Regions from separate parts of the Flavobacterium sp. K77 genome, predicted to be linked through region 2. Evidence: riboswitches for the same ligand, from Rfam matches in the RefSeq annotation. Region 2 holds a riboswitch; the other holds the start of a gene.
The links. A riboswitch is a leader RNA that binds a small molecule or an ion and turns the genes downstream of it on or off. The one in region 2 is predicted to bind S-adenosylmethionine.
Positions count from the first base shown of each region.

Region 1: another riboswitch for S-adenosylmethionine. It lies ahead of L1S34_RS08305 (Na+/H+ antiporter NhaC family protein); the one in region 2 lies ahead of L1S34_RS04255 (hypothetical protein).

Region 1 covers NZ_JAKIHO010000003.1:238,995-246,699, forward strand. Annotated here, with positions in the region: gene L1S34_RS08295 (hypothetical protein) at 1-1,453, opposite strand, end outside; gene fabG (3-oxoacyl-[acyl-carrier-protein] reductase) at 1,553-2,299, opposite strand; gene L1S34_RS08305 (Na+/H+ antiporter NhaC family protein) at 2,483-3,805, opposite strand; SAM-I-IV-variant riboswitch at 3,860-3,956, opposite strand; gene L1S34_RS08310 (cytochrome-c peroxidase) at 4,212-5,402, shown strand; gene L1S34_RS08315 (hypothetical protein) at 5,452-5,874, opposite strand; gene sucD (succinate--CoA ligase subunit alpha) at 6,088-6,960, opposite strand; gene L1S34_RS08325 (nuclear transport factor 2 family protein) at 7,056-7,418, opposite strand; gene L1S34_RS08330 (UDP-3-O-(3-hydroxymyristoyl)glucosamine N-acyltransferase) at 7,420-7,705, opposite strand, start outside.
Region 2 covers NZ_JAKIHO010000001.1:953,975-961,679, forward strand. Annotated here, with positions in the region: gene L1S34_RS04235 (hypothetical protein) at 303-665, opposite strand; gene L1S34_RS04240 (hypothetical protein) at 990-1,505, shown strand; gene L1S34_RS04245 (DUF3293 domain-containing protein) at 1,736-2,128, opposite strand; gene L1S34_RS04250 (hypothetical protein) at 2,324-2,713, opposite strand; gene L1S34_RS04255 (hypothetical protein) at 2,710-3,378, opposite strand; SAM-I-IV-variant riboswitch at 3,439-3,537, opposite strand; gene L1S34_RS04260 (hypothetical protein) at 3,841-4,905, opposite strand; gene L1S34_RS04265 (hypothetical protein) at 4,957-5,277, opposite strand; gene L1S34_RS04270 (hypothetical protein) at 5,830-6,711, opposite strand; gene L1S34_RS04275 (DUF3127 domain-containing protein) at 6,760-7,104, opposite strand; gene L1S34_RS04280 (ATP-dependent DNA helicase) at 7,163-7,705, opposite strand, start outside.

The sequences.
Region 1 (7,705 bases), on a different contig from region 2:
CAACAAAACGATCGTATTTTTCGAATGATTTTTCTTTAATATGCGATTGCAAACGCCACTTCCAACTATTTTCGCCTAGTAAATAAGCCTTACGTTGGTTTTCATTTTCAGCAAAAGCTAAAAGTGGTGCATTAGTATTCATCACTCTTATTTTTGACGAAAGTAAAATTTCAAGACCCGCCTTTGATGTTATGGTACCAAATGCATTTTGTAACGGAGGAAAGGCATCGAAACCGATATCATCAGTAGCAAATAAATTAAAATCAGTATTCAAAACGCTCAAATAATCTTCACTTTGGCCACTCATTTTGAAATTCAAATCATTTTGCTGCTGATTCAAAAAATTAAAATCGGTTGACATCCCGGTCACTATAAAACTACTAATTTTAGCATTTTTAGCACCTTCAAAAACACTTTTAAAAGCAGCAGTAGGCTGGTAAAAAATAAGAATATTATAATCGCGTAAGTTGTTAATTTGATTGGGTTTAACTACCGTTACTTTGCGTTGCGCATTAGTTTCAATCGCTCTTTTAAAAGCACCAATATCCGGGTGATCAATAGCCGATACAATAGCTATAGCCGTTTTTTGATCCTGTACTTCAACTGCAAAATTCTTTACGTTATTGTATTTATTTTTTTCAGTCAAATTCGAACTTATTTTAGCTTGATACAACTGCAATCCCACCTTATCTGCAGGTAAAAGCAAATTCAAAGTGGCACTATTTTTTGAAGCAGAAAAAGAAATACTTTGCTTTACCACGACATTATTCCCTTGCGAAATGGAGAAACTAGCCGTGACATTTTGCTTTCCTGCATATTGTAAAAACACTTCTACAGGAAATTTATTCTTGTAAAACGCATACTTATTAGCATTTAATTGACTAATTTTCAAATCCAAATAGGTTGTCGTATCGCCCACAGCTACAGGATATACTTTATTTTGCTGATCGAATTGAAATACATAATCACTTCCCGAAGTCTGATTTCCGTCAGTAATCAAAACGGTGGCAAAAGTTTTGTTTTTAAAATTACTCTTCAAGTTTTTAGCAACCACATCAATATTACTTTGGCTTCCTTTAAAATCTAGCTGACTAAAAGGCTCCATGGTATTAGAAAATTGAAAAGATTGTATTTCAAACTTTTCTTGTAATGCTGCGTTATCTTGCAAAGCTTGCATTGTTGCTTTGGCTTGTTTGGTGGCTTCTAAAAAAGAAATTGAACTCGAATTATCAACCACAACTAGCAAAGGAGTTTTAAATAACTCCAAGGTTTTACGCGTGACTATCGGATTTATCAACAGTAACATTATACCAAAAAGCGATAAAAAACGCAAAAAAGCCAAAAACCAAACCGTTTTAGTTTGATTTTTAGCTTTATAAATATACTGTAAATACGACAACACCCCAGCTAGTATCAAAGATAAAAGTACCAATAGTATTGTGTTTGTTGTCATTTATTCTTTATTAAAAGATTTGAAGAATTTACAGCTTATAATATGTTTTAAAGTTCAAAATTCGTTCAATCTTTGAATTTTAAATCTTTTAATGACATTTTAAGTCAACATTCCGCCACATACATTAAGTACCTGACCGGTAACATAAGCACTCATATCCGATGCAAAAAACAAACATGCATTAGCTACATCTTCAGTAGAACCACCTCTTTTCAACGGAATTCCATCTCTCCAACCTTTTACAACATCTTCGTTTAACTTTGCAGTCATTTCAGTTTCAATAAATCCAGGCGCAATTACGTTACAACGAATATTTCTTGAACCTAATTCTAAAGCAACTGATTTCGAAAAACCAATTACACCTGCTTTTGAAGCCGCATAGTTCGTTTGTCCTGCGTTACCTTTCACACCAACCACTGAACTCATATTAATAATTGATCCTGCACGTTGCTTTAAAAAGGTACGTTGAATGGCTTTTGTCATGTTAAAAACCGATTTCAAGTTCACATCCATAACGTTGTCAAAATCCTCTTCAGACATACGCATCAACAAATTATCTTTTGTAATTCCGGCGTTGTTAATCAATACATCAACTGTTCCAAAATCAGCCAAAACTGAATCCACAAACGTTTGTGCTTCATTAAAATCCGCTGCGTTTGATTGGTATCCTTTAGCTTTAATGCCCAATGCATTCAATTCGTTCTCCAAAGCCATTGCCGACTCAACTGATGAACTGTATGTAAACGCAACGTTAGCGCCATGTTTTGCAAAAACTTCTGCAATTCCTTTCCCAATTCCGCGACTTGCGCCTGTTATAATGGCAACTTTTCCTTCTAGTAATTTCATAATCAAAAATTAGTTATTTTTTTTTCGAAGCTATTCCTGCTATTCACTGCAATCTTTTAGATCCGCTGTCGCGTACCCAAAAGGATTTCCGTTGCTATCAGGGCTAAAAACGACTTGCCAAATATATACTATTTCCTTTTTTAAAAAAAATTTAGGCTTGATTATGAACAATAATTTTTACAATTATACCTTCAAAAAACGGTAGGCTAGTTTATCCCAAAAAGCAGCATAAATAGCAATCAATGTAAACACAAGTAAAAATAAATGATACCATGCATTACTCAAAATATCAAGAAAATCTAATTTGCCATTGGCATAATTCAGTATCAACAAAATTTGAGCTCCATAAGGCAATATTCCCTGAATGACACAAGAAAAAATATCTAAAATAGTGGCCGATTTTTTAGCGCTCAATCCGTATTCATCGTTAATTTCCTTTGCAATAGGCCCTGTAATTACAATAGAAACAGTATTATTGGCAATAGCTAAATTGGCAAATCCTACCAACACTCCAATTCCAGTTTGTGCTGATTTTTTACTTTTGATTCTTTTTTTGATTTGGTTTAAAACCCAAGTAATACCTCCAGCCTTATCAACCATAGCAGCTAATCCTCCTGTAAGCATAGATAGCAAAAAGATATCGGTCATACTAGTAAAGCCTTCATAAATTTTCTGGGTAAATTCCATTACCGTAAATGAGTCATTGTAAAAACCTATCAAACCTGCAATTATAGTTCCTAGCAATAATGTGTAAAATACATTGACACCCACAACGGCAAGAACGATTACTAAAACATAAGGCAAAATAGCCCACAAAGAGTAATCATTTTTAGCGATATCTACAGCAACAACATCTGAATTAAAACCCAAATAAAAGAAAATTAAAATAGTTACAATGGCCGCCGGAAGTGCAATAAACAAGTTGATCTTAAATTTATCTTTCAAATCACAACCAAGAGATTGTGTAGCGGCTATTGTCGTGTCTGATATCATTGATAAATTATCTCCTAACATAGAACCACCTAATAAAGCGCCAGCAATTAATGGCATAGAAGCACCACTTTTATCAGCGAGAGATATCGCAATTGGTCCAATTGCTACAATAGCCCCAACAGAAGTTCCTGTAGCAGTAGATAAAAACGAGGCAATCAAGAAAATTCCTAACGGAAAATAAGCCACATCAATAGTACTAATCCCTAAATTTACTACTGCATCTACACCACCCATGGCTTTACTCACCACGGCAAAAGCACCAGCAAACAAATAAATCAAACACATTGTCATGATTTTACTATCACCACAACCAGCAATTAAAGTATCTACTTTATCATCAGTTGATGTTTTAAATAAAATGAATGCAGCAATAATACCTACTAATACTGCTACTGGTGAAGGAAACGCATAAAAATCATCTAGTAAAATACCAGCACCCAAAAAAGTAAAAATAAAAATAAATAGCGGAATCAAAGCATACGGATTTCCGGATTCCTTAGTAAAATTTGTCATAAAAATAATTTTAAATTAAGTGTTATGACGAAAAACAAAGCTGGTATTGGGAATGTAAACAACATTTTTTCCAAAGGATTTGGCTTATCGTTTTAGCACCTTGCTTGTTGTTGCAGGTTGCTATCCCTTTACAGGATTCGTGATAACGGGTGCAAAAGTAATTGATTTTTTGCGAATAATTAAGCAAACGGTAAAAAATATCAAACTTTCCACTAAAAAAGCAAAATACTTCTATTAATATTTTGCAAATAATATTAGATAATAAATTTTAATTATCAATAATTTATGATAATAAATAAGTATTTATTTAAATTAAACTATTTTTATCATGGATAGTCTAATCTAAATAATAAATCATTTTTAAAGGTTTGAATAGTAAAACAATCAAGTTTATAAACACAAAATAATGAAATTACTTAAACATAGCTTATTTATTGCTGCTAGTATTTTAACAGCTAGTTGCAGCAATACTAACGACGCAACTGATTATATTGCAATTGAAGCTTACCCCAATATAAAAGCAAGCTTTGAAGGGAAAATAAATTTAAGTCAATTAGACAATTATGCTAATCAAGTAGTACCTGCTTATATCACAAAGGACAATACAACAAGCAATCCTATTACAGACAAAGGAGCGACATTGGGACGTGTTTTATTTTATGACAAAAATCTTTCAGCTACAAATACAGTTTCATGTTCAAGTTGTCACGTTCAAGCCAATGCATTTGGAGATGTTGCACAAGCAAGTACTGGTGTAAACGGATTAACGAGTAGACATAGCATGAGATTGATAAATACTCGTTTTAATAATGAAAGTAAATTTTTCTGGAATGAACGAGCAAGTAATTTAGAAAATCAAACAACACAACCAATTCAAGATCATATTGAAATGGGTTTTAGCGGTACTTTGGGCGATGGTAATTTTAATACACTGACGAGTAAACTTCAAAACATCGGATATTATAAAGAATTGTTCAAGTTTGTTTATGGTTCAGAAGATATTACTGAAAACAAAATTCAATTGGCTTTAGCGCAATTTATTAGAAGCATTCAATCATTCGATGCAAAATATGATACAGGTCGCGCACTTGTAGCTACTGAAAATCAACTTTTTCCAAACTTTACAGTACAAGAAAATCAAGGAAAAAATCTGTTTTTAACACCACCGGTATTTGATTCAAGTGGTAGTAGAACTGCTGGAGGATTAGGTTGCGCAGGATGCCATCAAGCACCTGAATTTAGTATTGACCCCAATAGTCGTAATAACGGAATTATTGGAATACTAAATTCAAATGGTATTGATCTTACAAATACTAGATCCCCGACCTTGCGAGACGCTGTCAAAAAAGATGGAAGTACCAATGGAGCATTTATGCACACAGCTAATCTAGCTACTTTGCAAAATGTGATTGGCCATTATGGCACTATTACAATTGCTCCTGGCAATACCAATTTAGATCCGAGATTGCGTCCAAACGGATCTGGACAAAAATTGAATTTGACAGCCACCGAAGTAGATGCATTGATTGCTTTCATAAAAACCCTATCAGGCTCTAATGTATATACCGATCCAAAATGGTCGAATCCTTTTAAATAAAAAAGTCCCCAACTTTAATTGGGGACTTTCAATTTTTTAAGGAAATTTATTAGAAAGCAACATTCCATCTAGGCAGCGTTCCGTTTTCATCCAAAAATGATTGTAATACTTGACCTTCTACAGCAGTTGGAATTGATTTCACTTCATTGTTAAAAGTCTCATACCAAACTACTTCAAGAGCAGATATAACTTCTTTTTTCATTTGAGCTGGCCAAGAATATTTTCTTCCTGTTTTTGCAAATTGGTGACCTTCTACAATTTTATCGAATAAACCGCCATTTTTTATTTTCAAAGCGCCGTTATTTTGAACAGTCCCAGTTGAACCCACCATAATTAATTCTTTCTCGTCACCTACAGCGTAAACTAAAAATATGCCAGATCCCTCAGAAGCATTACAAACTTGCTCTAAACTATCCTCAGCATTGAATAAAAATTGATTGGTAACCGTGAATTTTTCTAATTCTTTGTACATATATGTTATTTTTAATGGAATAGATTTTCACAAAAAAAGATCTCACAAAATCGTGAGGCTCACTGAAAACTATTCGTGTGTTTTGTTTTTATTAAAAAAAAACCTTGGATGTAAGATTTTTTAAATAAAGTGCAAAGATATTTCTTTAATTTAATTTACAACAAAAAAAGCCCCACAAAATGTGAGGCTTTATAATATTAATATTTTAGGTCATTATCCTAAAATTTCTTTTACTTTTTTACCAATTTCAGCTGGTGAATCAACAACGTGAATTCCGTTGTCTCTCATGATTTGCTTTTTAGCAGCAGCTGTATCGTCAGATCCTCCAACAATTGCACCAGCATGACCCATTGTTCTTCCTGCAGGAGCAGTTTCTCCAGCAATGAATCCAACAACTGGCTTGCGGTTTCCATCCGCTTTTATCCATTTAGCAGCATCAGCTTCTAATTGACCTCCAATTTCACCAATCATAATGATTAATTCTGTCTCAGGATCATTCATTAACAATTCAACTGCTTCTTTTGTAGTAGTTCCAATGATTGGGTCTCCACCAATACCAATTGCAGTAGTGATTCCTAATCCTTGTTTTACAACTTGGTCAGCGGCTTCGTAAGTTAAAGTACCTGATTTAGATACGATACCAACAGTACCTTTTTTAAACACAAAACCTGGCATGATTCCCACTTTAGCTTCACCTGGAGTAATTACACCTGGGCAGTTAGGACCAATTAATCTTGCATTTCTTTCTTTTACATAAGAATTAGCTTTAATCATATCTGAAACTGGAATTCCTTCAGTAATTGCAATGATTACTTTAATACCAGCATCAGCAGCTTCCATAATAGCATCAGCAGCAAAAGCTGGTGGTACAAAAATGATACTTGTATCAGCACCTGCTTGATCAACAGCATCTTTTACAGTATTAAATACCGGACGATCTAAATGACTTGTTCCTCCTTTTCCTGGAGTAACACCACCTACAACGTTTGTACCGTATTCAATCATTTGAGAAGCGTGGAATGTACCTTCGCTTCCAGTAAAACCTTGAACAATTATTTTGGAATCTTTATTAACTAAAACACTCATGATATATTTTTTATGTAGTTTTTAAAATGGTTATGCAAAAGTATAAAATAGTAATCACTAATTACTAGTGCTTCGGCAGTTTTTTGATACTAAAATTAGGATAATTGACTCATTTGATAGCCACGAAATAATTTGTTGTCTTTAATTTGCCAAATAACATTAAAATGAGCTAATAACATCTCCTCTCTAGGATTTTCAATAGTTTTTACAAAATGGGAGTAGCGTAAAGACACCAGATCATTCTCTGCTAAGATATGGCTAATGCGCACCTTTGAACGCACGTAAGCTTTACTTAATTCATCGGATAATTGAACCAATGCATTGTAATCTAGCTCAACAAAACCTTTACTACTATTCCACTCCACTACCACTTCTGGGTGAAGAAAATCTTTGATGACCGCACTATCAATTAAGGCATCCGACTTATAAAACTTTTGAACTATCTCTTTTACAGACATATTATTTTAGTTTATTTAAAATTTCTGGAATCTTTTTAATGTGAGCTAATTGTTTCAATTTCTCTCTGGATTCTTCAATTGGTGTACCAAAATAGGATTTCCCACCTTCAACCGATTTGGTAACTCCCGTTTGCCCCATAATTACAGCTTTTGCGCCTATGGTAATCCCGCTGGTAGTTCCTACTTGTCCCCAAATAGTAACTTCATCTTCAATGACAACACATCCCGCAATTCCGGTTTGCGAAGCAATCAAACATTTTTTACCAATAACAGTGTCGTGTCCAACG
Region 2 (7,705 bases):
AAGAGTAAAGATAAAAAAAAATAACATATTAACAACACCCAATGTTAATATGTTATTTTATAAATAGACATCAAAATACTATAATTTTCTTTAGTAATTTTGATTAGTAATAAATGGACATTCTTATAAATATCTTCTTTTGAGATTTTGATCTAGTAGACTCTTCTGTATCAAAGTCTCATTTCTAATTGAAGGTAAACTTTTTTAGTTTTATACATTATCGTGTTTCGAATATTTTTTTCATTTACTTTTAACTGGTATCGCGTTATATCCATTTGATATTGATTTTTGTCTTTGTGCTCTTACCGCTTTTGCAATTGTCTCATATTTTCCAAGATGATTTCATTACTAGTAATACTGGTTATTAAATAAAATTCATCACATACAAAACTGTATACATCACATATTTTTACTTCATTGCGGATGTTTAGCACATTTCCTTTTCTCACATTTTCTACATCCATTTCATAATTTAAAAATTTAAAATATGCTCTTTCTATGTATTTGAGTGTGTCGTAAACGGATATAGTCGCTCCCCAACTTGAAGTTTTTCCATAAGCTTCTCGAATTCTTACCTTAGTATTATTTTTAACTTCATCTACGAAATTGATATAACCATTTTTAATTTTTTTCTTTATCAGTATCATCTTATAATTGTTTTTCATAACTCTTATACTTCATTTTTCAAGAAAAGTTTATTTTTTTAATCATAGATTTTAGATTTTCACTAAAGGTGTATGGTTTGTTAATAAAGCGTTTAAGGAATCCTCAACCTTTATAGTCATACCTTTATATTCTAATAATTTTTTTGTTATGGTTCCACTCCTAGATTTCAATTGGAGTATTACCAACAAATGCTTCACAATTAGTACCGAGCTAAGAAGTATCCGGTGTTAAACTGAATAGTTTAATTTCATGAAATAAAAACGCGTTTTTACTAAACTTTTCGTTGAAATTCTGATATGGTAATTAATTCAAACACATTTTTTATGAAAACAAATAAATCGAACAGCGAGATCGCTGAGTTAGAAAAAAACGCAATTAATATTAAAATCAGAAACGTAGACGGTTATGTAGTAGAGAAAAGTAGCTTATCTTTTCATTTAAATTGGTATTACGAACGTAGGTCAAAGTCTGCAAAATGCAAAAAGTCAAGATTTAATTATGAATATTTTATTCATAAACCAGATAATGCATGTTTTGTTTTTACTGAATGCCCTTCATATTACTATGATAATGGTCTTGAAATAGAATTGAAAGATTGTATAATAGTTACAATTTATGAGTCTCAACCAGATTTTATGACCAGTAAACTTGCAGCATTTTATCGTGAATGTTATGTAGAAAACGCTGTGTCAAGCTGGGATGAATTCGGTTGTTTTACCACTGATAGTAAGAGATATAATAACATTTCAATCGTTCGAGCAATATCAAAATTAAGACCAAATAAAGAAATTAGGTACGAAGTACCGAAGCCACGAAATATGTATTTCAAATTTACATGACTCTATTTATCCCCATAATAAGTTTCATTTTAGAGATATATTTTTATTTGATTTTGACTTGTCTAAGCTCGAATTTACGAATCAAAATATAAAAAATTTGCTTCACCAAGTTACTACAGGCAAGTGTTTTTACAAGTATATTTATAAGATCATATAATGGATCAAGAAATAGTCGAAAATTGGAAAACTAGTCTTTATGAAAATAAAACTATAATGTTAAGAGATATAATTTAAAATTTAGTGTAATGAAGGGTTGCCTTTTGTTCTTTTTCTCCAAATACGAATGCTAGTTGGCCATATTTGGCAGCTAGTTCATTTGCTTTATTTAGGCCGCAATTTTCAATAAAAAAACTTTCTTCGGACCAGTTACCATCCTCGGATATTCCAATTGCTGGGCTATATTTTAGTTCAAGTATGTCAAGGTCTTGCTGTAGTTTTTTGTTTCGACTTTGATTTTTCTCAATTGAGAGAATGTCGGGTAGTGGATTCCATGCCGTAATGAAAGCCCAATTTTCAAACTTGTTACATTCTTCCTGATACTGATCGATTTTAATGTCAAAAGTAGCTGACTTCAAAACTCGATAAATTGTGTTTAGAAATGCGTCGTGATGTTCTATATCCATAATTGTTTCAATAAAAAATTAATTTAGGGTTTTGAATTCGTGCTGTCGCTTTTACTTTTTGATATTCATTTTTGCAATTAATTTGATTCAAATGTTTGTCTTGTAGTTAGTATCCCTCTGTTGTTGGAATTTCCGTGGATGAATGCGGAATGTGCAAGATTAATTTTTTCATCTTTTTACAACTGATGATTTACTTTATATTTCAATATTTGGATCGATTTCCTCTGATTTTTCAAGCATAATGGTATCATCATTAAATACAATTACCACTCTATTTTGTTGTAGTGCCATCATCATCAATTCCGTTAGTTTTAGGATTGCTTTTTTTAGCAAAGCTTCTTCTTGGATAAATTTCGGATATTGAATAAACTCTAGTTCTACAGAAGGTTCTTCTTGGCCCAAGAAAACAATTTCACACGTTCTTATCTTAGTACTCAATACCACATTCAACTCTTTTTTTACTACTTGTTGAGCAGCAGCTAATTCGTGTTTTACCGTTTCAATTGAGATGCTTTCGGTTGTATATCCGATATTCAAACCAATAGTTACTTGGGCCCTAAATGATTTGCATGAAACGCTATTCATATTTTTATAGCTTGTAACTTATTATCTACTAGCGCTACTTTGTGCCCTAAATTGAAAGCAACTACATTACCGCTTGCATCAAAATCAAATACGATATCGCTGTTGAAAGGTCGGTTTCTAATTTCTGTTTTGAGACAATCCAAATAATATCCTCTAGCAGTGACCCAGCCTTTGTTGTCAATTTCCTTATTAAAACGTTCGATAAGTTCTTCATTGGATAAAGCAAATAATGACAAAGTCCAAGCTGCAATTTCATTGGCATAAGGCTCTTCTGTTGGCAAAAATGTTGTTGAAAGGGCAAAATTTCCTTCTTCTTTTTGAATCCCATACTTTTGGATGTGGATATATTTTAATCCAAGAGGGATCAAAGCCACAAATCGTGCTTGGGTTTGGACTAAAAATGGTGCTTTTGTGTTTTGAATGCTAAAGCTTTTTCCTGTGAGTGCTTTTTTGTCGTCAAAATACAAAAGTTCAAATGGCGGACAATCAATCAAATCGAAAAGGGTGTTTATCTGCTGATGTTTGATTTGAAAAAAAGATGTTTGTGGCAATTCATTTATTAGATTTTTTACTACCAAAGTGGTAGTCTCCACATCAATGCAATAGGATGGCATAGTACGAGCTACTGATGCTTCATCAGAAATACTCAAAAATAATGTTTTCATAAACATAACAATTTAAATTTAAACTAGTGTTATGTCGACAAAATGCGATAAAGAATTTTGGTTTCTCAACACATTTGAACGACTGTTCCGCATACTAAGCCACCGTGTCGTGAGTTGATCGGTTGGCACCCCGATGAATCGGGATTCTTGATGCTTTACAAATATTGTAAATTATTTTTGAGTTGCGCAAGCAAATATTGTGAATAATCATAAATCTTTAAGGTCATAATATCGATCTATAATTTTCAATAAACTTATTTGAATTTGAAATACTTCATCTCGCAAGGAATTATTTTACAATATTAAATGAACTCACTAAAGACTAGTACCATTGTCGCAATCATTTTATATTTATGTATTTTACAGAAATAAGAATGGGATAAAAAAAGTAGATCCTTTCTACCCATAAGTTTAGCTTTTAATGGATTAACCGCAAGCTTTAAGCAACCTACTAAGATAAACTTAGATAATACCTCTTAATTGTAAATGATACTTCAATGATGAAGTTTCTTCGTAATCATCATCAAAAGGTGTTTGATCTTCTTGTTCTGCTGGAGAAAGGGTATTGTATTTATTTAATTTTTGGTAATAATACTTATCTAAAAGCTCTTGCAAATCAATGCAGTTTTGTAAAATGCTTGTTTTGAAGTAAACAGTATAGTCTTCATGTAAAACACATTTGCCGGTTTTTAAACTTTCCTCAGATACAACGTTACCAAACAACAATATCAAATCATTATACAAATGTTCTTGTTTTACTAACCATTTTAATAGATCTATTTCGTTGTCAAGAGTAATTGATTTAAATTCGTCAATCGCTATTTTAGCCTCATTTTCGATCATTAAGAATTGATAAATTTGATTGATATGCTCATAAAGCCAATAAAATGAATGATGATATTTGTAAAAATTATTTAGCATATCGATAGAATCATATAATTCTTCATATCTCTTAATCCAAGTGATTATTTTATCTTTTGAAATCTCACTGTCATTGAGTTGTCTCATTTCATTAAGAGCAGTGATTGATTTGTTTTTTAAATTGTCATATGAAGCTGAAGGAACAAAAGTTACTTTTTCATCATTATAAATAGTAAAACTTAATTGTCTCTTATTTTCATCTATAACTCTTTTATCTGTGCAAAAATCAGAACAGTTGTAAATGCCTTTTACAGAACAAACCTCGTCATCTTGTATTATAAAATTGATATAGCGACCTGATTTATTGCCAACAAAGGCAATTCCTGTTTTATTTTTATTAATACATTCATCAGAATTACATTTACCCTCATAAGCAAGTAGCTTATTGTCCTTCTTTTGGAATTCCTTGAAGATTTCTTGCAATTTTTGAAGGAAAATAGTTTTGGTAGTATCTTGATACGTAATCTTGTCCTCTAAAATTAACTCTATGGCTTTAATATTCATTTCTGAAATAGCATTTATAAGTTTTGACGCAGCTTTTTTTACATTGGTAACATCGCCTAATTCTGCAAGCTTTTGAATTAATCTTAGTTGTTCGGGTGTCATAGATATTAAAATTTAAAATTCCTAGATCTAAAGCTATTTTAATTACTTGTTTTAATCGACAAACATTGTTACTCGAAAGTCTAGTGCTTTTTCCTTGCAATTAGGACAATAATTATTGACCATATTTAATTTTAAATCAAAGTTATTGATAGTATTATAATCGAGATTATTTCCTTTTAACACATCATCAGTATAGAATAGATATTTTTCTGAATTTTTGTTTGCTAAATAATTTATGTTTTCAAACTCTAAGGTTTCCTTATTAATTGCTGGAACTGGACAATTGGTTAGATAATTAAATCTGCCACCCCCAAATCTGAACTCATTAGAAAAACCACATGACTGGCATTTTGATTTTATTATATTTCCCATTTGATTTTAATATTTGAAATTATAGATTAGTTATCATTTTATTTTAAAATTCAGCCACTAAATCGGTAACTCGGTGAATTTTCTAAAAATTTAATTTGTAATTATTAGGGCACAATATCTAGCCCTCAACGTAGTGAGGTTTCAACGATTTACCCAAAAACTAAAGCTAGAATTATAGTTTATGAACATAATTCAAATGGTAAGAATAACCAAAAGTATAGCAATTTTTACAATTAAAGATTATTGTTCCCTCCACAATTAATTCTAAACGGTCTGAAACTTTTTTCTTTATTTGTTTTGTAATTTATTTGATATCCGATGTTTCCTTGGATTTGCTGTATGTTCACACTAGAAAAAATATCTATATCCTTAAACTTTCGATAAGAATTACAAATCTATTCCTCTGTTATCCCTTTTTCTCTCCAAATTAGATGACTTAATATTATGTATTTTGTATAGTTGCCCATTGTTAACTAAGATTTGAAAAAAATGTAATAACTACAAATTAATGTCGTCATTTCAATAACCATTTAGATGAAAACGCAGTACGCACTATCCAAAAAAATGTGTGTATTCAAAGGAATATTCTTCTCTACTAAAGTACAATTGAGCATCATTTATCTGAATTTTTTCTTCCAAAATAATTTCTAATCTTTGCGTTATATCCTGCTTAATTTTATTGAGGTGCCTTTCATAGAAATCGGTTTGAGATACTAATTTTTCAGGAAAATCGGTTGGATCCTCTTCTGAATAACAATATTTGTAATTATCATTCATTCCTGTTAAAAATATTGAAATAGAATCTTCTTTCATAGAAAATCCAATATGATATTTAGGAAATATAAAATTTCCAAAATCTAAAATATCCCCTTTGATAATATAGTCAATTGAAAAAGTTTTATTGCTTTTAAGTATTTGAAAGACAAACTTTTCATCGCTAATTTCATCAATTTTAACTTCCTTTAGTTGATTAAGATGTGCTATCGATTTCAATGATAAAATTGGATTGTATTCCAGATTGAGTTTTTCCAAATTTTTGAATGCATAAAGCATATCAATATTTTCAATTTCATTGCAACTTGCGTCAATAATTCTGAGAGTTTCAAGATTTGCTAAAGCACTAAGGTTTTTAAGTTTTTGATTGCCAAATTTAATTTCTTCCAAGTTTACGCAATATTTCAAGAAAGACAAATCGAGCATGTGCTCTGAGTAATTCAAATATAGAAATGTTAATTTCTCATAATCAGAAGATAGCAAAGTGTCTTTGTAATTAATTTGGCCACCCATTTTCTTCTGCAATTTTTTCATCGTTACATTTTGGAAGGGATCTCCATTAGTAACTAAACTATGTGTTTTACTTATATCATCTTTAGTAAATCCATTTTCTATCCAATAAAGATGATTTTGAATGATATCTTTTGTGTTTGAATCCATGTTGTATTTTTATTGAGGAATTTAATAACTAATTTAGACTGACATTCCTTAAAAAGGCAGATCTTCATCGTCTTCTGGTAGATCCACTGTGTTTTCATAGCTGCTATTGGGTGTAATTGTCAAAGGATTATTTACAACTTCTATTTTAAAAGCTTTTACATCGGTATACCATTTACCATTGTATTCTCTGCTTTCTAACTCGTATGATATGGCTAGAGAATTACCAATTTGAAGTTGGTTTTCAATTATCTTATCTCCCCAAATACTCACACATATTTTTTTTGGGTACTGCCCGTTTGTTTCGACAATTATGTCTTGCTTACGCCACTGCCCATTTTTACTCATTCCAATTTGGATAGGAAGAATTTGTATAAGAGTTGCCGTTATCATCATAATTTTATTTGAAAGCGATTATAATTAAAATGATTTTTTTGTCCCAAATAGTTACGAATCAATAAAGCACAAGATTCGATTTGGCTCTGGTGACAGCTGTATATTGATATTTTAAAGAAGGTATAAAAAATGAATTCAAAAATACTTTATCCCATTCGCCACCTTGTGCTTTGTTACAGGTAATGGAATGACCATAGGTTGCTCGAATGGCACCAATATAACGATCATCAGCAGCATTACCACTTTCACGATACACTTTATTTTTTGTAAATCGTTCGTGTCGTAATCTATTTTCTTGTTCTAATCTTAGTCCTTCCGGATTTAGAATACTCTCTAGCAATACATAGTCTTCTATAATTTCGTCTACTCCCTTTATTGACTTTGACAATAGTTTTACTGGAACAAAATGTAAACCAGCTACTTGCTCTACATCACAGGTGTTTACTTCTAAAACTGTAACATGATCACCGCTGTATAATTGAAAGTCATTTCTTCTCCAGGTACTTGTTACTAGTAAAAGGTCATTTTTTGTCAATGTTTTGATTTTACTTCCAAACAATTTTTCACGGACCACATTATTGAACATTTTATTCATTTTATG